Regions from separate parts of the Bacillus sp. TL12 genome, predicted to be linked through region 3. Evidence: riboswitches for the same ligand, from Rfam matches in the RefSeq annotation. Region 3 holds a riboswitch; each other region holds the start of a gene.
The links. Region 3 has a riboswitch for cyclic di-AMP ahead of kdpA (potassium-transporting ATPase subunit KdpA). Riboswitches for the same ligand answer to the same signal wherever they lie in the genome.
Positions count from the first base shown of each region.

Region 1: linked by a shared signal. The riboswitch ahead of LOK41_RS03950 (APC family permease) and the one ahead of kdpA (potassium-transporting ATPase subunit KdpA) in region 3 are both predicted to bind cyclic di-AMP.
Region 2: linked by a shared signal. The riboswitch ahead of LOK41_RS21580 (hypothetical protein) and the one ahead of kdpA (potassium-transporting ATPase subunit KdpA) in region 3 are both predicted to bind cyclic di-AMP.

Region 1 covers NZ_JAJJBY010000003.1:62,452-69,632, reverse strand. The annotation lists gene panE (2-dehydropantoate 2-reductase) at 1-518, shown strand, start outside; gene LOK41_RS03960 (hypothetical protein) at 777-1,157, shown strand; gene LOK41_RS03955 (hypothetical protein) at 1,246-1,389, opposite strand; cyclic di-AMP (ydaO/yuaA leader) riboswitch at 1,519-1,664, shown strand; gene LOK41_RS03950 (APC family permease) at 1,811-3,637, shown strand; gene LOK41_RS03945 (sensor histidine kinase) at 4,284-5,807, shown strand; gene LOK41_RS03940 (response regulator) at 5,770-6,444, shown strand; gene LOK41_RS03935 (hypothetical protein) at 6,664-7,181, shown strand, end outside.
Region 2 covers NZ_JAJJBY010000030.1:39,464-46,644, reverse strand. The annotation lists gene thiS (sulfur carrier protein ThiS) at 1-173, shown strand, start outside; gene LOK41_RS21595 (thiazole synthase) at 176-946, shown strand; gene LOK41_RS21590 (thiazole biosynthesis adenylyltransferase ThiF) at 939-1,958, shown strand; gene thiD (bifunctional hydroxymethylpyrimidine kinase/phosphomethylpyrimidine kinase) at 1,965-2,777, shown strand; cyclic di-AMP (ydaO/yuaA leader) riboswitch at 2,948-3,095, shown strand; gene LOK41_RS21580 (hypothetical protein) at 3,189-3,587, shown strand; gene LOK41_RS21575 (hypothetical protein) at 3,602-3,832, shown strand; cyclic di-AMP (ydaO/yuaA leader) riboswitch at 4,096-4,241, shown strand; gene LOK41_RS21570 (hypothetical protein) at 4,343-4,447, shown strand; gene kdpF (K(+)-transporting ATPase subunit F) at 4,444-4,524, shown strand; gene kdpA (potassium-transporting ATPase subunit KdpA) at 4,544-6,211, shown strand; gene kdpB (potassium-transporting ATPase subunit KdpB) at 6,225-7,181, shown strand, end outside.
Region 3 covers NZ_JAJJBY010000003.1:171,398-178,578, forward strand. The annotation lists gene LOK41_RS04425 (D-serine ammonia-lyase) at 1-1,027, opposite strand, end outside; gene LOK41_RS04430 (helix-turn-helix domain-containing protein) at 1,177-1,722, shown strand; gene kdpA (potassium-transporting ATPase subunit KdpA) at 1,802-3,466, opposite strand; cyclic di-AMP (ydaO/yuaA leader) riboswitch at 3,564-3,706, opposite strand; gene LOK41_RS04440 (prolipoprotein diacylglyceryl transferase family protein) at 4,011-4,694, opposite strand; gene LOK41_RS04445 (TlpA family protein disulfide reductase) at 4,712-5,266, opposite strand; gene LOK41_RS04450 (cytochrome c biogenesis CcdA family protein) at 5,284-5,997, opposite strand; gene LOK41_RS04455 (M56 family metallopeptidase) at 6,053-6,865, opposite strand; gene LOK41_RS04460 (BlaI/MecI/CopY family transcriptional regulator) at 6,870-7,181, opposite strand, start outside.

The sequences.
Region 1 (7,181 bases), 110 kb from region 3:
CTAGTGCTGCTGATAGACTTGTATTTGGAGAAATAAAACACCCTGATTCAGCAAGAGCAAAAAAAATTGCTAAAGTATTAACGGGAACGAAAGCGAGTTTTGTTCTAAGTGAACATATTTTACGAGATATGTGGCATAAATATTTATTTATTTCAGTAATGTCAGGTGTGACGACGTTAATGCATGCACCGATAGGTCCGATACGCGAAAGTGGTGGTGGCCGCGATTTTATTCGAAGTTTATTTGAAGAAGCAGCACAGATCATGAGGAGATTTGGAGCTCCGATTCAGGAAAATATTGTTGAGGAACATATGAAGACAATTGATAAAATTTCTTATGATATGAAGTCATCTATGCAGCGTGATATGGAAAAAGGTTCGTTCATTGAAGGGGAACATTTACAAGGATGTTTATTAAAATTAGCAAAACAATTTTGTATCGATGCACCGTTATTAAAAGTGGTTTATCAAAACTTAAAAGTATATGAAGAAATGACTTTAAATAAAGAACCGGTATAGTTTTTGTAGTACCGAAATGAGTGAAGGATAGAAAAAGTATAATTACTTTTTCTATCCTTTTTGTATTTGGCGAGTAAAAAATTAGAAAGAGCATGATTTATTAACAGGATATCATTGAGGTACTTAGATGCTAAAACGTAATGATTTTAATAATACATTTTTGTGGGGATTTGGTATTTTATTTCTTATACGTAGAGAAAATGGGTTCTAAAAGAAGGGTCCCTTGAAATATAAATGTGTTGGAAAGGAGGGAGAATAATGACTATAAGTACTTTTTTAGGGTTATTTTGGGGATGGGTCATATTAATTGTATCAGGTATTCTTTTCTTGCGTCCATCGGTGTTACGTGGATTGAAAAGGTTAGTAGTGGAAGATAGAGGATCTGGAATTATGTATGGATTTTTATCAATATTTTTAGGGTTAAGTACCGTAATTTTGCATCATGTATGGGAGTTGAATTGGCAAGGATTTGTTACACTTATTGGGTGGCTTTCGCTTTTAAAGGGAATCTATATCATTGCATATCCTGAACCTTCAAAAAAGACGGATTTTGAAGTGCGTGTATTTTCTACTCGTATAGTACTCGCTATCATTTCTGCTTTAGCCATTTGGATGCTTGTCATAATTTATATGCAATAAATTTTGATGTTTTAAAAATAAAAAGTCTGTTTTTTAAAAAAAACAGACTTTTTTCACTTGCTGATTATTGTATATTTGCCTTAATAAATTACTTATTTCTTTTATTTTCTTGTGAACAATTTCGTTCGTCAACTGTGTTTCCATATAACTTATTAATTTCTATTGTAATTTCATCTAAAAATGTATCCGATAAAAGTGGCTTCTTTTCTTCAGAAAAATCAATGCCTCCCAATCTATATTGATAAATATATTCTGTTCATTCATGTAGTGATACCATACATAATCATCATAATCTTTCTATTTCTAAAAAATTTTTGTTTACTTTTTTAAAATAAAGGAGTATTATAATCCACAGTTTCAAATTTCTAAATCGCTGAAACCGCATGGTACGGGGGACCCGTTTTTATGGATTATTGCATAATCCAAGGGGTGAATCCTTGAAAAAGGTAGGGCTACTCATAGGCCCGAATCCGACAGCTAACCTCGTAAGCGTTATATTGAGAAGGAAGGTGGAGCTTGTGCGACAAAAAATTTAATGTCTACAAGTCTATTTGTTATGGCTTGTAGACATTTTTTTATGTTCTGAAAAGATAGTTTATGAGCTTTAGCTAGCAGAGAATTGTTCGTACAAAATTATTGGAGAGTGGACAGCAGTGGTTTCATCTATAAAAAAGTTTTTAATTGGACGACCGTTAAAATCAACCGAATTAGGAGAGCAAAAACTTAATAAAACGAAAGCGTTAGCAATTTTATCCTCTGACGCATTATCATCGGTTGCATATGGTCCAGAGCAAATTTTAATCGCTTTAGCGAGCCTTGGCGCAATAGCGTTTTGGTACTCTATTCCAATTGCGATTGGAGTATTAGTGTTATTAACAGCTCTTATATTATCTTATCGACAAATCATTTTTGCCTATCCTCATGGAGGAGGAGCATATGTAGTATCTAAAGAAAACTTAGGAGTTAATCCAGGATTAATTGCTGGGGGATCTTTATTAGTAGACTACATTTTAACAGTAGCAGTAAGTGTATCGGCAGGTACAGATGCGATTACATCTGCCTTTCCTAGTTTACATGAGCATAATGTAATTATCGCGATTATATTTGTATTACTTATTACAATATTGAATTTAAGAGGAGTAACAGAGTCAGCTTCTGTTTTAGCATATCCAGTTTATTTATTTGTTTTAGCATTATTTATATTAATTGGAGTAGGAATATACAATATTGTAACTGGTCACGTTTCACCAAATTTGCATACGCCAATTGGAACACCAGTTGCTGGTATTAGTTTGTTTTTACTGTTAAGAGCATTTGCATCAGGTAGCTCTGCTTTAACAGGTGTTGAAGCAATTTCTAATGCAATTCCAAACTTTAAAGATCCAGCTCCTAACAATGCAGCAAAAACATTGCTTGCGATGGGGGCTTTACTGGCCGTTTTATTTTCAGGGATTGTTTATTTAGCTTATTATTACGGAATTACTCCTAGCAAAGAAGTAACCGTAGTTTCACAAATTGCTGAGCAAACATTTGGACGAAATTTTATGTACTTTTTTATACAAGGTACAACTGCTTTAATATTAATTCTTGCTGCTAACACTGGCTACTCAGCATTTCCTTTATTAGCAGTTAATCTTGCGAAAGATAAGTTTATTCCAAGGATGTTTACGATTAGAGGGGATCGATTAGGTTACTCGAACGGTATTATCATACTTGGTATCGCTTCTATTATTTTAATTATTGCGTTTCAAGGTCAGACAGAACATCTTATCCCGTTATATGCAGTAGGTGTATTCATTCCGTTTACGTTATCTCAAACTGGAATGGTAGTAAAATGGATACGAGAAAAGCCACAAGGGTGGATTTTGAAATTAACGATTAATTTAACAGGTGCAGTTATTAGTTTTATCGTTATGAGTATGTTCTTTTTAACGAAGTTCGCACAAGTTTGGACAATACTTGTTTTCTTACCAGCTATTATTTTTGTGTTTCATCGAATTAAGAAACATTATGATGCGGTAGGCGATCAATTAAGTCTTAAAACTTGTGAATCAATTGTTCCGATTGAAGGGAATGTAATTATCGTTCCTGTAGCCGGTATGACTCATGTAGTAGAAAATTCATTGAATTACGCAAAATCTCTTTCACCAGATCAAATTATCGCTGTATATGTTGCTTTTGAAAGAGAAGATGAAAAGAAATTTGAAGAGAAGTGGAAGAAATGGCAGCCTGACGTAAGGCTTGTTACATTGCATTCTCACTATAGAAGCATTATTCAACCGCTAACAAAGTTTATCGATACAGTGCAATATAAAGCAAGTGAGTCAAATTATCGAGTTACGGTAGTCATACCTCAGTTTATACCAAAGAAAGGTTGGCATAACATTCTTCATAATCAATCCAGTTTACTAATTCGTGCGTATTTACTTTATCGAAGAAATGTTGTGATTACGACTGTACCGTACCATTTGAAAAAATAAAGATTATAGAACAAGCAATTTCTAAGGTAGCTTTACTTATGTAGAGCTACCTTTTTTTACAAATAGGTTTTATATCTTATCTTTGTGTATCCAATCCTTATGCTAAATTTGGTATTTCGAAACTTTTTACCACTCCAAAAGTTATTCTTTCTAACCTTGTTAAAATTCCTATCTGTTTACTTTCACCAATTCTTTGAACGACCCTGGTTTTTAAAATGATTATCTACATTTTATGAATATCTTTAATACTATTAATACAATAAAGATATATAGTTTTGGATTTTTCTTTAAGGAGATTATTCCAAAATTGCATGTTCTACATCTACATTCTTCATTAGGTAAAAGGATGTAGTTTATATATGCTTCTCCATACCAATCTACATTTTTAAGAAGTAATGATAAGACGGAAAAGAATATGGTTTATAGAAAAGCGAGGAGAGGATATACTCGGGCACAAATAATTTTAAGAGTATGCCAGGAAATCTTTGATTTATCAAGAAAAATTAAATTTAAAATGAATTATATAAAGAAGTCTCTTGAGGGGAGGAATATTAAATTACAAAACATATCATATAGTGGGGAGTAGGTTTTAGTAAATGTTGAACAATACAATGGTCACTACATTTTCGATTAGGAAGGAAAGAACATGAAATTTCTATCTCGTTTTGTCCGACATTTCCATCGTTTGCAGTGGAAACTGACTTTATTTTATGTGTTAACAACCATTGGCGTTCTATTGACACTCGAAGTGATGGGCTTTCTTATTTCGCTTAGTCTAGTGAAATATAATGCGGACCAAATGTTTGAACAACAGATAAGCATACAAGCCCAAAATATATCTTCTAACTTTAACGGACCATTGATTAATCAAAATCAGCTGAAGAAAGCGTTAGAAGATTGGCCCATAGAAGTAGGGACTGAATTCGATGGATTTTCTGTGGTGACTGATCCAAATGGGAATTTACTTGCAAGCGCTGGAGAGAATGTGCCTCAGTTTATTGATTTTAAAGCAGAATTCCCTGCGAAAGTTTATCAAAATATATATACAGCTCTGTCACTGAAACCATCCGAAGCACGTAAATTAAAAACATATAGCTATCATAAAGGTGGAGTTTTCTATATTGTTGCTCCGTTATCTAATGAGAAAGATGTTCTTGGAGTATTAGTAGTTAAAGCAGAAAACATACATTTTTCTTTGGTCGATTTTTGGAAGGCTACTTTTCAGTTTTTTGGATTTAGTATTTTAGCTTTCTTTATTGGTGCAGCAATTGTTGGTATTACTTTTGGAATTATCACGTCTCGAAGTCTCGTTCGTCGTATTCAAAAGATATTAAACGCTACAGATCAATGGAGTCAAGGAGATTTCACAACATTTGTGCAAGATCCTTCAAAGGATGAATTGGGGCAGCTGGCACGCAAGCTGAATCAGATGGCGAAACAACTACGTACCTTACTTAAAATGCGGCAAGACTTAGCGACCCTCGAGGAACGCAATAGATTAGCTCGTGAGCTACATGATAGTGTTAAGCAGCAACTGTTTGCTACATCTATCTGGTTGAATACTAGTAAATTCCTTATTGGAAAAGATGATGATACCGCAAAAGACCATTTGTTAAAAGCAGAAAACTTGTTACATCAAACGCAGCGAGAGTTAAGTGCATTAATTCGGGAATTACGTCCTATCGCACTTGAGGGCAAGAACTTGGCACGTGCATTAAAGGATTATGTGGAGATGTGGCAAGAACAAACGGGTATCATGGTCAATTTGGAGACAAGTGGACAGCAACAAGTATCCCCTATTATTGAAGAAACATTCTTTCGCATCACACAGGAGGCACTGAATAATGTTGCACGTCACAGTCAGGCAAATATGGTAATGATTTATCTAGATTATGAAGAAGTTGTAACTCTTTCTATTCATGATAATGGTTGTGGGTTTGATATTCAAAGGGGAGCTCGACAAGGAGTAGGTTTGTCCTCTATGCGTGAACGGATTCATGCGTTAAAGGGGCATATTGATATCCAAAGTGAGATAGGGAAAGGTGTGAAAATTACCGTTCAATGTAAACAAACAGATATTCGAGAAGATAACAATCCGAATGCCAATTGTTATTTAGAAGAGGTGACAAAAAATGGAGAAGGAAGATCCGATTTCGATTTTAATAGTTGATGATCACGCAATTGTAAGACAAGGGTTGAATACTCTATTCACAATTCAATCTGACTTTCATGTATTTGGAGAAGCAGAAAATGGTGAAAGTGCTACGGCCCTAGCTGATGAGCTTGTGCCAGATATCGTACTCATGGATTTAGTGATGCCAGGTATCAATGGTGTAGAGGCAATTCGAATGATTAAACAAGTTAGTCCTCGTTCTCAAGTGATTGTGTTGACTTCTTATCATGAGGACGAGTACATTTTTCCAGCATTACGTGCAGGGGCAATATCATATGTGCTTAAAGACATCGAGCCTAATCAATTGGTTGAAACGGTAAGGAGAGGCGTACAAGGCGAATCCATTATGCATCCACGGGTGGCTGCACGGGTTGTTAATGAGATTCGTGCTACGAAACAGGCATCTTCCAATCCATTTTCCGAGCTAAGTGAACGAGAACTGGAAGTGTTACGATTAATTGCTAGTGGGCTCACGAATGCTGAAATTGCTGAAAGTCTTTTCATTAGTGAAAAGACAGTGAAAGGGCATGTTAGCAACATTTTAAGTAAGCTTCATATGATTGATCGTACGAAAGCTGCTGTTTTTGCCTGGGAACAAGGGTTTATGCGTCCGAATCAGGAAAAAAATTATTAATATAGATTAGAAAATTTCTTATACCAATTCCATTACGCGGAATTGGTATTTTTATTTTGCGATATTTCCAGTTTGTTAATCTACAACTTTGACTATGAAAATTCTTTTCTAAACGGACCTCTAGAACTGTTTATAAACAGTTCTAGAGGTCCGTTTCAAATTGCCCCTTTTATCATAATATGAACTTACTCATCAATATACAGTAGGGAGTTGAAGAATATGGTTTTTAAATTAAATCATATACGACGGTCGATTGATCACTATTCACAAAATACATTGAAAGAGGGGAGGGGAAAGCGGAACTTTTTGCTATCAAATTGGCATCGGTGGATTGCCTATATAACTGCAGTTTGGTCCTTCTTTTATGGATTTCTGGGGCTTTATTGGGCTATAGGAGGCGCAGGATTCCCTTTTGGTGAAAATGATTCAAGAGGGTTTATGATGGGATCATTTTTAGCAAACATACAATCAGATGTAGGAGGAGTGACAATCGCTTGCATCGGAGGAATTGGATCGATCACTGCATTGGCTACAATCCGAATGTGGGGAAAGATGATTCCGCGGGCAGTCCTGCTCATTTTCGCATGGATAATGTGTATCGCTCTAGTTATGGTAATTCCTGATGTCCGGGTATTACAGAATTTCGCTTATTCATTCATGCTACATTTTCAACTCATCGATTGGCCTGTAATAAATCAACTTTTATGTATGGTAGGAGGATTTTTATGGGGAGCGAC
Region 2 (7,181 bases), on a different contig from region 3:
AGGTGCTGGGAAGTGTTAAGACAGTAGCAGAATTGCTTACGCATTTAGGATTAGATACAAAGATTGTTGTAGTAGAACGCAATGCAGATATTTTAACAAAAGAAGACCATCAGGATACATCTGTTTTTGATGGAGACCAAATTGAGATTGTAACTTTCGTAGGAGGCGGTTGATTATGTTAAACATTGGACCATTTACATTCAATTCTAGACTTTTATTAGGAACAGGGAAATTCTCAGACTATGATGTACAAAGAAAAGCAATTGAAGTATCAGAAGCAGAAATTTTAACATTTGCAGTACGCCGTATGGATATATTTGATGCACAGCAACCGAATTTACTAGAAAAAATTGATGTAAAAAAATATACATTACTTCCAAATACAGCGGGAGCGAAAAATGCTGAAGAAGCAGTTCGTATTGCAAAATTAGCAAAAGCTTCAGGACTTTGTGACATGGTAAAAGTAGAGGTAATCGGGGATGATAGAACGTTATTACCAGATCCAGTGGAGACTTTAAAAGCATCTGAAATGCTTTTAGAAGAAGGGTTTATTGTTCTTCCTTATACATCAGATGATGTTGTATTAGCTCGTAAACTACAAGAACTTGGTGTTCATGCTATTATGCCTGGTGCATCACCAATTGGTTCAGGCCTAGGTATTGTGAACCCATTAAACTTAGGCTTTATTATTGAGCAAGCAAAAGTACCAGTTATTGTTGATGCTGGTGTTGGTAGCCCGGCTGATGCTGCGTTTGCGATGGAATTGGGCGCAGATGGCGTGTTATTAAATACAGCTGTATCTGGTGCGAAAGACCCTATTAAAATGGCGGAAGCAATGAAACTAGGTATTCATGCAGGACGTCTAGGATTTGAAGCAGGGCGTATTGCACGTAAGCGCTGCGCGACGGCAAGTAGTCCTTTAGAAGGAATGAGTGTAGTTGAATAATCGATATTCTCGCCAAGAGCTATTTTCTCCAATTGGAGAAAAAGGGCAACAAAAGATAGGAGAAAAGCATGTACTAATTATCGGTGCTGGAGCGCTTGGTAGTGCGAATGCAGAGATGCTTGTGAGAGCTGGCGTTGGCCGTGTAACAATTGTCGATCGTGATTATATTGATTGGAGTAATTTACAGCGTCAGCAGTTATATTGTGAGGAGGATGTGAAAAATAATCTTCCAAAGGCTGTAGCAGCGCAAAGACGCTTGCAAGCAATTAATAGCAACGTAACTGTAGAAGCCTTTGTTCAAGATGTAACAGCCGAAGAATTAGAAGAACTTGTTACGACTGTCGATGTAATGATTGATGCGACTGATAATTTTGAAACACGTTTTATCGTTAATGATATATCACAAAAGTATTCTATTCCGTGGATTTACGGGGCGTGTGTAGGAAGCTACGGCCTTTCTTATACGATTTTACCAGGAAAGACTCCGTGTCTCTCTTGTTTATTACAATCCATCCCGCTTGGCGGAGCGACATGTGATACAGCAGGGATCATTTCACCTGCTGTATCTCTCGTTGTTTCTCATCAAGTTACAGAAACGCTTAAGATTTTAGTAGAGGATTACGAAGCACTTAGGGATGGGCTTGTATCGTTTGATGTATGGAAAAATGAATATTCATGTATGAATGTGCAAAAACTTCGAAAACATAATTGTCCTTCATGTGGTGAGAAAGCGGTGTACCCATATTTAAATAAGGATAATACGTCAAAAACTGCAGTTTTATGCGGAAGAAATACAGTTCAAATTAGACCTCCGCATAAGGAACGATTAGATTTTGAACGATATAAAGAACTGCTGCGCGATCGTGTAGCAGATTTAATGGTGAATCCATATTTACTATCGTTTTCAGTTGAAGATAAGAGATTGGTTGCATTTCAAGATGGCCGGGTTCTTGTACATGGAACAAAAGATATAGTAGAAGCAAAAACAATTTATCATCGTTATTTTGGATGAAAAAGGATGAGTGAAATGAAAGTGAATAAAGCTTTAACAATTGCTGGATCTGATAGCGGCGGCGGTGCAGGTATTCAAGCAGATTTAAAAACATTTCAAGAGCTGGGTGTATACGGAATGACAGCTATTACAGCTATTACGGCTCAAAATACACTCGGTGTGCAAGGGGTATATCCAGTTGCTCTCGAAGGCATTCAGGAACAATTAAATTCTATTGGTACAGATTTAACCCCAGATGCTGTGAAGCTTGGTATGCTATTTAGTAGCGAAATTATTAAAGTTGTTGCAGATAATATTAAAAAATTTGGTTGGAATAATATTGTACTAGATCCTGTTATGATTGCAAAAGGTGGTGCTTCGTTATTACAGCAAGAAGCTGTGCAAGCATTGAAGGAATATTTATTACCAATTGCAACAGTAGTGACTCCGAATGTACCAGAAGCTGAAGTATTAACTGGAATGGAGATTCACAATATCCAAGATAGTAAAGAAGCTGCAAAAGAATTGCATAGATTAGGAGCTAAATATGTTCTTATGAAAGGTGGACATGCAGCGTATCAAGGAAATGAAGTAATTGATCTCCTATTTGATGGTGAACAATTTATCGAGTATAGAAGTGAACGAATTGATTCAAAACAAACGCATGGTAGTGGCTGCACATTTGCATCCGCTGTAACGGCAGGACTTGCAAAAGGCTATCCAATTGAAGAGGCAGTAGGGGAAGCTAAACAATTTATTAGTATAGCAATTGAAGAGCAATTAAATATTGGAAGTGGTCATGGACCAACGAATCATTTTGCATATAAAGTAAAACTTTAATGGGTGGGGAGTTTTGTCCCCCACTGATTATTAGCCCTCACCAATCGGGGGGGAAGCCAAGGAATTCATGCATAAATATTCAGAATTTGATGAAGAAGCCAGTTTTTATAATTGGCTTTTTTATTATTTACTTTTTCCATATTTAGGAGTATTATATCAGCCAGAATCTGTTTTTTGTAACGCTGAGTTCAATTCATTTGGAGCGGAGGAACCAAATTGTGCGTGGTCACTAGGGGTGAATCTTTCATGATGAAAGTAGGGCTACTCTCAAAGTCCGAATCCGACAGCTAACTTCGTAAGCGTCTTGGGAGAGGATGGTGCATGGATGGATACATCACTTCATCGATCTGATTAGTATAGGAGAATATCAATCTATATTTGAATTCTTTTATACTAAGGAGGATGATATACATGGGTGAGGAAAAAGAATTAACACTCATTTGTGTGGGAGAAGAGGAAAAAGTAAACAGTTTACGAGAATTAGTGCCTTTTCAACAAGATATGATTATTTTTACAGTAAATGAACATGTAGCAGATGAAGTACGAGCATGTGGCTTTGAATCAACGTATTACTGCAATAAGGAACTGAATATAACAAGTATTTGTAACGGAATAAAAAAAGTAATCTTGCTAGGAGATGAACTTCCGACGGTTAGTTTCTTTACGGAGCGCATTCGCTTTTCTTTTCAAGCGCCTATTACAGTTGTTACAAGGAATAAACGATATCCAGTAAGGCTCTATGAAACAATTGGAGCTAAATTTGTAGTGTTTACGAATTGTGATAATATTTATTTTTTATTTTTTGAATAGGGCGGGGAGTGAAGATGAAGGTGTTATTACTTGGAGATATAGCAAATCGTTGGGCGGTATCAGTAGAGCGAGTTCAAGAGTTAGCCATGCAAGATCCTATTTTTCCAGATCCATATATAGTCTTGCCATCGAAAGATAATTTGTATTTAGAAGTGGATATTATTGAATATGAGAAACTGCATGCGGAGCTGTCACAAATTTATATTCGAGGGAGAAATTTACGTTCATTTTTACAAAGAGAATAAATTTTGAATGGGAAACAGAGCGAATGTTAAGTGCAATAAACTAGGCACTTATATGAATGCGCTCTTTTTCTTTCATATTTAAAAGGCTATTTTCTTGTAAAAGAAAGAAAAGACAAGAAAACAGATGATAAAATACTAATATCAAAAAATGTAAGCGTTTAAATAGTTGAATATTTTCTTATTTTAGGTAATTTTCCTCTTTACAAGTGAAATGGAGAGGAGTATATTTACATTCATAAATCATTCATAAAATTTCCAAAAACAACCTGATATCGCTGAGTCCAATTATTTGGAGCGGGGGAACCAATTTTGTGCATTGTCACTTGGGGTGAATCTTTCATTACGAAAGTAGGGCTACTCTTTAGGCCCGAATCCGACAGCTAACCTCGTAAGCGTTTGGAGAGGAGGTTTACTTTTGTGTTGTTCATTTTTGAACACTGAGTAGAGCCTCAGTGTTCTTTTTTTGATGGATTAATGGTAAAAATTAACATTTTGAAATGAGGGATTGGAATGCTAGATGTAGTGATGATTGGAATCTTTGTTGTATTAGTAGCATCGATGATAGGGCTTGCGAGCTGGTCAGATAAAGTTGTGAAAGAAGGGAAGCAATCATGATGATTGCCTTATCAGTTATTGTCGCAGCGATTACTGTGTATTTAGTTTATGCGTTATTAAATCCGGAGAAGTTTTAATTAGGGGGAATCATACATTATGATTTGGGTTGCAGTTGTCATTACAATGTTATTGTTTATTCTTGTGGCAAAGCCAACGGGTATTTATTTAGAGAAAGCTTTTCAAGGGAGTAGAAGACTAGATAAAATATTCGGGCCTTTTGAAAAGCTGATTTTCAAAATCACGGGTGTTAAGTCTTACAATCAAACGTGGAAACAGTACGCGTTATCATTAGTTGCACTCAATGGTTTTATGATTGTTGTCGTATATTTCATTTTTCGCTTACAAGGTGTATTGCCGTTAAACCCGGCGCATATTGAAGGGATGGAACCAACGCTCGCTTTTAATACGGCGATCAGCTTTATGGCAGATACAAACTTACAGCATTATAGCGGTGAAAATGGATTATCTTATTTATCACAATTAATTGGGATTACATTTTTAATGTTTACTGCGCCGGCAACAACATTAGCACTTGTAATGGCTTTTATAAGAGGATTAGCAGGTAAGGAACTTGGAAATTTTTTCGTAGATTTTACACGAGCTTTAACAAGGGTCTTCCTTCCAATTGCATTTGTGGCAGCGTTAATTTTTGTGGCACTTGGTGTACCGCAAACTTTAGATGGGGCGGTTACAGCCAACACAATTGAAGGTGTGAAACAAAGTATTTTACGCGGTCCTGTAGCTTCATTCGTTTCCATTAAGGAACTAGGCAATAATGGTGGTGGATTCTTCGGAGCAAACTCCACACATCCATTTGAAAACCCAGGACAAATCAGTAACATTTTACAAATGATGCTCATGATGCTATTGCCGACAGCTTTACCGTTTACGTACGGAAGAATGGTCGGAAATAAAAAACAAGGACGTATCCTTTTCGTTTCCTTGTTTATGGTGTTTTTAATTGGATTTGGAACCATTGTTTCATCAGAATTACAAGGAAATCCAGCATTAAATCAAATGGGTATGGAACATGTACAAGGAAGTACAGAAGGAAAAGAAGTACGATTTGGAACGATCTTTTCTTCACTATATGCGACAGTAACGACAGCAGCCGAAACGGGTGCAGTTAATACGATGCATGATACATTAACACCAATTGGCGGATTGGTACCACTTGTAAACATGATGCTAAATACGGTGTTTGGCGGCGTTGGGGCAGGTTTCGTGAATATTATTATGTACGCAATTATTGCAGTCTTTATATCTGGATTAATGGTTGGACGGACACCAGAATTTCTAGGTAAGAAAATTGAAGGGAAAGAAATGAAGTTAATTGCGGTAACGATATTATTTCATCCATTGCTGATCTTAGGGTTTTCGGCACTAGCTCTTTCAACTCATTTAGGAACAGATGCTATTTCTCATTCAGGTTTTCATGGTTTAACGCAAGTTGTATATGAATACACGTCTTCGGCTGCTAACAATGGATCTGGATTTGAAGGTTTAGCAGATAATACACCGTTTTGGAATATCACAACTGGTTTAGTTATGTTTTTAGGACGTTATTTCAGCTTAATTACAATGTTAGCTGTTGCGGCTTCATTGAAAGAGAAGACGGTAGTACCAGAAACAGTAGGAACATTCCGCACAGATAATAGTTTATTTGGGGGCATTTTCATTGGGACAATTGTAATCGTTGGTGCATTAACGTTCTTCCCGATGTTAGTGCTAGGGCCAATTGCAGAATTTCTTACATTGAAGTAATGGAGGGTAAATGATGAGACCTGTAGTGGTAAAGGAAAAACAAGCGAATCAATCACAAGTACATGTTGTAGAAGATGAAGTGAGACAAGCGAAAACGATGGACCGTGATATTGTTACACATGCGATGAAACAGTCAGTTGCGAAACTGAATCCAAAAATAATGGTGAAAAATCCAATTATGTTCGTAGTGGAAATTGGATTTATAATCACTTTGATTTTATCGTTTCTTCCGAATAGTTCTAGTAGTATACCAGGTTGGTTCAATATAACAGTTTCTTTTATTCTATTATTTACAGTTTTATTTGCTAATTTTGCAGAGGCACTGGCTGAAGGGCGCGGGAAAGCGCAGGCTGATTCTTTAAAACAATCGAAGAAAGATGTATTTGCAAACGTCGTAAAAGAAAATGGGAAAATCGTTCAAGTATCAGCGACTGAATTGAGAAAAGGTGACGTTGTTATTGTAAAACAAGGAGAAATGATCCCAAGTGATGGCGAGGTTATTAAAGGTTTGGCATCGGTGGATGAGTCAGCAATAACAGGTGAATCTGCCCCTGTTATTAAAGAAGCCGGTGGTGATTTTTGTTCAGTAACAGGTGGTACAATGGTTGTTAGTGATGAGATTACCATTTCAATTACAAGTAATCCAGGTGAGTCATTTATAGATAAAATGATCTCTTTAGTAGAAGGGGCTGCTCGTCAAAAAACACCGAATGAAATAGCTCTGAACACAGTATTAACAAGTTTAACTCTTATTTTCTTAATTGTAGTTGTAACACTACCGATTTTCACGAATTATTTAGGATTTAAGATTGATACTGCTGTACTTGTTGCGCTTCTTGTTTGTTTAATTCCAACGACAATTGGAGGATTATTATCCGCGATTGGGATTGCTGGAATGGACCGTGTGACGAAATTTAATGTATTGGCAATGTCAGGGAAAGCTGTAGAAGCTGCGGGCGATATTAATACA
Region 3 (7,181 bases):
CTCTTCCTACCGCAAGACCATCCGCATCTGTTACATTATCGATACCAATATCTTGAACCGCAATTTTATCATGAAGCCCTGTCATTAAACCAAGTAACATACATGGTGAATGAGTAGGCTCTGCAAAGAAACAATGAACATTGTCTTTATACAATAACTTTAAGCCAAATGCTACTCCTCCAGGTCCACCACCTACCCCGCACGGAAGGTAAACGAATAAAGGATGTTCTTCATCTACTACAATCTCTAACTCTTCTAACTGCCTTTGCAATCGAGATGCTGCTACCGAATACCCTAAAAATAAATCATGAGAATTTTCATCATCAACAAAATAGCAGGTAGGATCTGCATTTGCTTGCAGACGCCCCTCTTCTACCGCTTTACTATAATCCGCTTCATATTCAATAACCGTTACCTTTTTACTTCTTAGTAAATCTTTTTTCCATTGTTTCGCATCAGCTGACATGTGAACAGTTACGTCAAAGCCTAACTTAGCACTCATAATGCCAATACTAAGCCCTAAATTGCCCGTCGATCCTACTGCAATGGAATACTTCGAGAAGAAGTCTCGGAATCTATCACTATCTAGAACGGAATAATCATCTTGCTTCGTTAGCATTCCGTGCTGAAAAGCTAATTCCTCTGCATGTTTCAACACTTCATAAATGCCGCCCCTTGCTTTTATTGATCCTGATATTGGAAGATGACTATCACATTTTAGTAATAATTCCCCTAATATAGATTGCTCATAATTTTGCTCTAAAGAACGTTTCATAGACGGTATTCTCACTAAAGGTGATTCTATAATCCCATTCGTTCCTTTCGTTTCTGGGAAAACTTTTGCAATATATGGTGCGAAACGCTTTAATCTCTCTTCAGCATCTTTTACATCGTCCCTCGTAAGCGGAGAAGCTTGTATCGCTGTTTGGAAATTTTCAATGTTCGAATTCACCCAAAATATCTCTTCCAATGAAATTAGATTGTTTAATAGTGGATATTGTTCTTTCAATTCCTCTATTCCCTTCATTTCTCTTCCTCCTCATGTCCTTGTAGCCAGTTGTATAATAAATTATAATTAAATAAATTTTAATACAGTTTAACACAAAATCATGTTTATGTTAATTTTAATTTAATTTATTTAAATATAATTAAACAAATTATTAAGGAGAATGCACCATGGAAAATATAGATATCGGTAAAAAAATCGAAAAGCAAAGAAAAGCTAAAGGATTAAGTAGTAGAGAACTAGCAAAGATGGCTGAAATTACACCATCTATGCTAAGTCAAATTGAACGTGGTTCCGCTAATCCTTCCATCCAAACATTGAAAGTATTAGCTAAATCTCTTGATGTTCCAACATTTAGTTTTTTACTAGAAGAAACAAATACAGATGATTTAATCGTACGGTCCAGTAAACGAAAAAAAATGATTATTGACAATTTATCCTATGAATCGTTATCACCAGATTTCACAGGAAGTTTAGCAACAACAATTATGACTGTTCCTCCGAACACTTCTTCCTCAGAAAATCTTTTAGAGCATAAAGGAGAAGAATTAGCATTTGTTTTAGAAGGAAGGATTACGGTGTATTTAGATGAAGTAGAGTATATATTAGAAACTGGTGATAGTGTAAAAATACCAGCGTATTTAAAACATAAGTGGATAAATAATTTTAATCAAAATGCAGTTGTCCTATTTTCAGTTACCCCGCCTATCTTCTAATACTTTCAGCTAAAAACACAGTAAAAGGGCAATACATAAGTAATATGTATTGCCCTTCTTTTTTGAAGCAACGCTATTATTATATGGTCAGATATTCGGCGATCGGTCCAAGCACGAGCACTGGCAAAAATGTTAATGCACCTACTATGCATACCGTCACAAGCAAGATTCCCCCAAATAAATGAGTGTCTGTTTGAAAAGTACCTACAGTTTCAGACATAACTTTCTTCTTTCTTAACCCAACTGCGACAGCTAACATCGTAATGAATCCCAAGTATCTACCAATATACATAACAATACCCGTTGAAAGATTCCAAAATGGTGTATTATCTTTTAAGCCTTCAAATCCAGATCCATTGTTTACAGCAGATGATGTATACTCATATATGACTTGCGTTAAACCATGAAAGCCCGGATTAGAAATAGCATCTGTGCCATATTGAGTCGAAAAGGCGATCGCTGCTGTCCCAAGAATGAGTAAAGGCTGAGATACAATTGTAATCGCGATTAATTTCATTTCTTTTCCTTCTAATTTTTTATTCAGAAACTCTGGCGTACGGCCAACCATTAACCCCGTTAAGAATACAGCAATCATCGCATACATAACGATATTCATAAAGCCGACTCCAATGCCTCCATACACAGTTCCGAAAAGCATATTGACAAGTGGAACCAATCCTCCAATTGGTGTTAACGTATCGTGCGTCGTATTCACCCCACCAGTTCCAGAGGCACTTGTAACATTGGCATAAAGAGCAGAAGAAATAACACCAAGACGTGTTTCTTTCCCTTCCATATTCCCTTGTGAACTCTCTATACCAAATTGATTTAACAGTGGATTTCCCTTTAATTGAGCAACCGCAAGTGTACTAAATCCGATAACAAAAAGAATAAGCATTGATGCGAAAAAGATTCTTCCTTGTTTTCGATTCCCAACCATTCTTCCATATACAAATGGAAAAGCCATCGGAATTAACATTTGTAGCATCATCTGCAGTACGTTACTAATCATATTAGGGTTTTCAAAAGGATGTGCAGAAACGGTTCCGAAAAAGCCTCCGCCATTGTCACCAAGCTCCTTGATAGATAGTAAAGACGCTACTGGTCCACGAGGGATCTCTTGCATTGTTCCTTCCACAGTTTTCACAGTAACTGCCGAATCAAGTGTTTGAGGTGTCCCTAACGATACAAAAAACAATGACATTACAAACGCAAACGGTAATAGCACCCTTGTGATAGCTTGTACAAAATCGACGAAGAAGTTACCTACCTTTTTTCCTGCTAATACACGAATAAATGTAATACCAATCGCCATTGAAGTAGCAGGCGCTGCAAACATCATAAACGTCACACCGGTCATTTGCGAAAAGTAAGATAAACTACTTTCTCCTCCGTAATGTTGTAAATTTGCATTTGTCATAAATGTAATGGCTGTATGAAATGCTAGAGTAGGTTCTAATCCTTCAAAATGATTAGGGTTTAATGGCAACATCCCTTGTAATCGAAATATAGCATATACGACTACAATGAAAAAGAAATTTGTCATGATTAAACAATATATATATTTTTCCCCACTTTGATTATGTCCTTTAATACCAGCTACTTTGAATAATACTCTTTCTAACGGGCCATATACTCTTTGAAAAAAATCATGCTTTTGAAAAGCATTGTATATGTAATTCCCCATAGGTTTTGCAACTAAAACGAATAGACCAATTGTAATTAGACTTGTAAGCCAATTCATTCTTTTTCCCCTCTCTTTTTAAATAACAAATTACTTTTTTATCATTAAGAGAATAAAAAGAAACACTAGGTTGCACCTAGTGTTTTTATACACACAAGTCCCCCCTCTCAAAACGCTGACGAGGTTAGCTGTCGGATTCGGACCTTGAGAGTAGCCCTACCTATAAAAGGATTCACCCCTAGTGACAAATGCACAAATTTGGTTCCCCCGCTCCTGAAGTGGATTAAGCGATTTATTATTTGGCTGTAAAATCCCTATTGAGCTATTCTGATTGTTAATATACTCCTCTAAATGATGGTTGTAAAGAGAGATAAAGTGAAACTTTAATTACTGGGGGGTTCTTCATCCCCCACTGATTATTACCCCTCACCAATCGGGCTTTTATGGGTAGCCCTACCCACCTAACTTCTTTTCTCTTGCTGAACTTTCAGGTGGGGGCTTACTGCCTGTTAATGCGGGATAAAACAAAAAGATATCAATTCTTACAATCTATAAAAATGATAAAAGCAGCAATGTATGAACAACCGTTCGTACATTGCTGCTTTTATTTTTTTGGAAGTAATACAACCCCTATACTAATCACACCAAAACTATGTATCTGCTGCATAGACAGACCAAATAATAACGGAACTTGCTCACTTATAAGCGAAATAAAAATATGGGCAGTTCCTTCTACAATTAGAAAATAACTTATGTATTTTCTAGTCCCTAGTCTCTCTTTTTGCCCCCACAACCATCCCATTATACAAATTGCTATAATGATTTCATACATGTATATAGGATGATAAGAAAACTTTGAATCATAAAGTTTCATTCCCCACGGCATTGTTGTCTGTAAACCAACCTTTTGATGGAATAAAAAATAGAAAATGATGATGCTTCCTATTCCAAATGGAAGTATGTCTAATAAAATAGAAAGCGAGTAATCAACCTTTTTACTGCGCCATACAATATATCCGCTTGCAATGAAACAACCAATTATAATGTGCTGAGTACTCCCTACAGCTAATAACGCTTGCCATGGCGATTGAAAAGCCCACCCTGGATTCAAAATTACTGGTGCGAATTTCCATGTTAAAATGATGATTAAAAATCCATTTGTTACGGCATCCATCATTCTGTCATATAAAAGACCTTGACTTTTCATTTTTAATTTCATGAACATGAGTCCAAACAAACTTCCCACTATGGGAGAAATCGGCTGTATTTTTACCATCCAGTCCATCATTATCTTGATGTCCCCTTTTACTTCTTAATTAATTGCTTAAATTTCTTTTCCAATTGATCCGGAGGTAATACTCCGCGCACTTGTTCTACAATGATGCCGTCTTTATCAACAAAAAACGTTGTTGGTAATGAAAAAATTTTATAATCAAGTCCAGCTACCCCATCCATATCTAGTAAAACAGGAAACTTAAATCCGAAACGATCCGCAAATGCCTTTGCCTCTTGTACTGGATCACTAACCGTTGCATTCACCGCAAAAATTTCGATTTCTCCTTTATATTTATCATAAAGATGTACTAAGTCCGGTGCCTCCATTTCACATGGCCCACACCACGATGCCCAAAAGTTAATAATATACGGTTTCCCTTTTGCATCATTTAATGAATAAAGCTTTCCATCTAGTCCTTTAAGTGTAATTTTCGGTGCCTTAAATCCTACTTGAGGCAATACTTCTTTCTCTTGCAGTGCCGATTGTTTCGCTTTCCTTCCTTTTTCTTCTTGCTTAGAATTATAAAAGTTAACTCCAGCCCAAATAAGTGCTCCAGCCAGTATAATTGCAATTAGTTTTTTCACGTTCTTTCCCCCTATTTTTAAAATCCTGTAAATCCATCAAATAATCTGATAAAGAATGCTGTTATTTTCGTCATTTGGTTCGTATAAAGTAAAATACCTGTCAAAACCATCATGCTACCGCCAATTTTCATCATGACACCCGCATATGTAACAATCCATTTGACCTTACCTATAAAAAATGCCATGACAAAGAACGGAACCGCAAATCCAAGTGTATAAGCTGTAATATAAAGAAGCGCCTCATCTGGGTTAGTTGCACCGAGCATTAATACTGCAGAGAATATTGGTCCCACGCATGGTGTCCATCCAGCTGCATATGTCATGCCAACAAAAATAGAACGAATATATCCAGTTGATTTACTTTTATAATGAAATTTCTTTTCAGACATAAGCCATTTCGGTTGAATGAGCCCTGTCATAAATAAACCCATGATGATAATAAAGATTCCACCGATTTGTTGAATGAGTCTTTGATTGGATGAAAATGTTACACCAATCCAACTTACAGATAAACCTAATGCATAAAATATAACGGAAAAACCTATTATAAAGAACAATGTGTGCATCAGTGCTGTTTTTTGCATCATACCGCGTTTTTCTTTTAAATCTTGAATAGAAACACCTGTAATATACGATAAATAAGATGGATATAGTGGCAGCGAACAGGGTGATACAAACGAAAGAATCCCTGCGCCTACTACAAGCCATATCGTTAAGTCTGCTGCGTTCATTTTACTCCTCCTACAAAACACTACATAAAGTAGTGTTCGATATTAAAAAAAGAGGCTATATGCACTCTCCGATAATAAGTACAAACGAAATGAGAAATAGCCCCATTGTCACATAAACAGAATTTGTATATAACGGCATCTTGAGCTTTATAGATGACTGGCTAATGATTTGCTCTACACGTAAATTGATTGCTGTCTTCGCAAAAGAAGCTGTTATAAACGGATTAGATGCTGTTTTTATTTTCATTAATTTCAATAACGCGCTACCTAGCTCAAACGATGATTTCATTTGATCCATCGCATATTTGTCCGCCAATAGCTCCTGATACGTATGATAGCGCTGTAACATACCTTTCAATACTGGAATATACATCATTCCTTCAGCTAACACCGTAAAAAGAAACAATTTTAACGGATCACGATTTTTTTGGTGATATTCTTCATGCAAAACAATCGCATCAATTTCTTCGTCTGTAAATGATTGAAACACACCTTCCGAAAGAACAATCTGCGGTTGAATCAATCCAACTGTAAATGCCGTAACTTCTAATGACGGCAGCAAGTACAGTTGTTTCCCTTTACGAGTAATCTCAACTAAATTTCGCTTTAATTTTTTGCTATAGAAAAACTGCCTCCATACTCTTTTACACACAACAAATAAGGTGAATACTAACAAGCCTCCCATTACAATACGAATGATTGATAATTCTCTCATGTGCTTTTGCAACTCAAATAGACAAAACTGTGATAGAAAAAAAACCTTATTTCCGAAGAAAAATGGATATGTAACGTAGTACACTAACATACCGAAAAAGAGAAGACTAATGATGCTTGCAAACAATACTAATTTTCGTATTTGCCACTTCATCACACTAGTCCTCTTTTTTCAGTTGATTGAGTTTTGCTTCTAACTTCTTTATTAAAACTGGATCAGCTTGGTCTAGTTCATCTAACATGTGATTCACAACGAGATCACCAAATTCCCCCATCAGTTCCTGTGTCATTTTCTTTGTTTGATTTGATAAAAAAGACTCTTTTGTTTGTGCAGCACGATATACACCGCTTCTTTTTACCGTTTGTTTTTGCAAGTGTCCTTTTTCTACTAAGCGATTCATTACAGTCATTACTGTATTAAAATTCACAGGAGAATCTTCACTTAGTTTTTGCTGAACTTCTTTGATCGT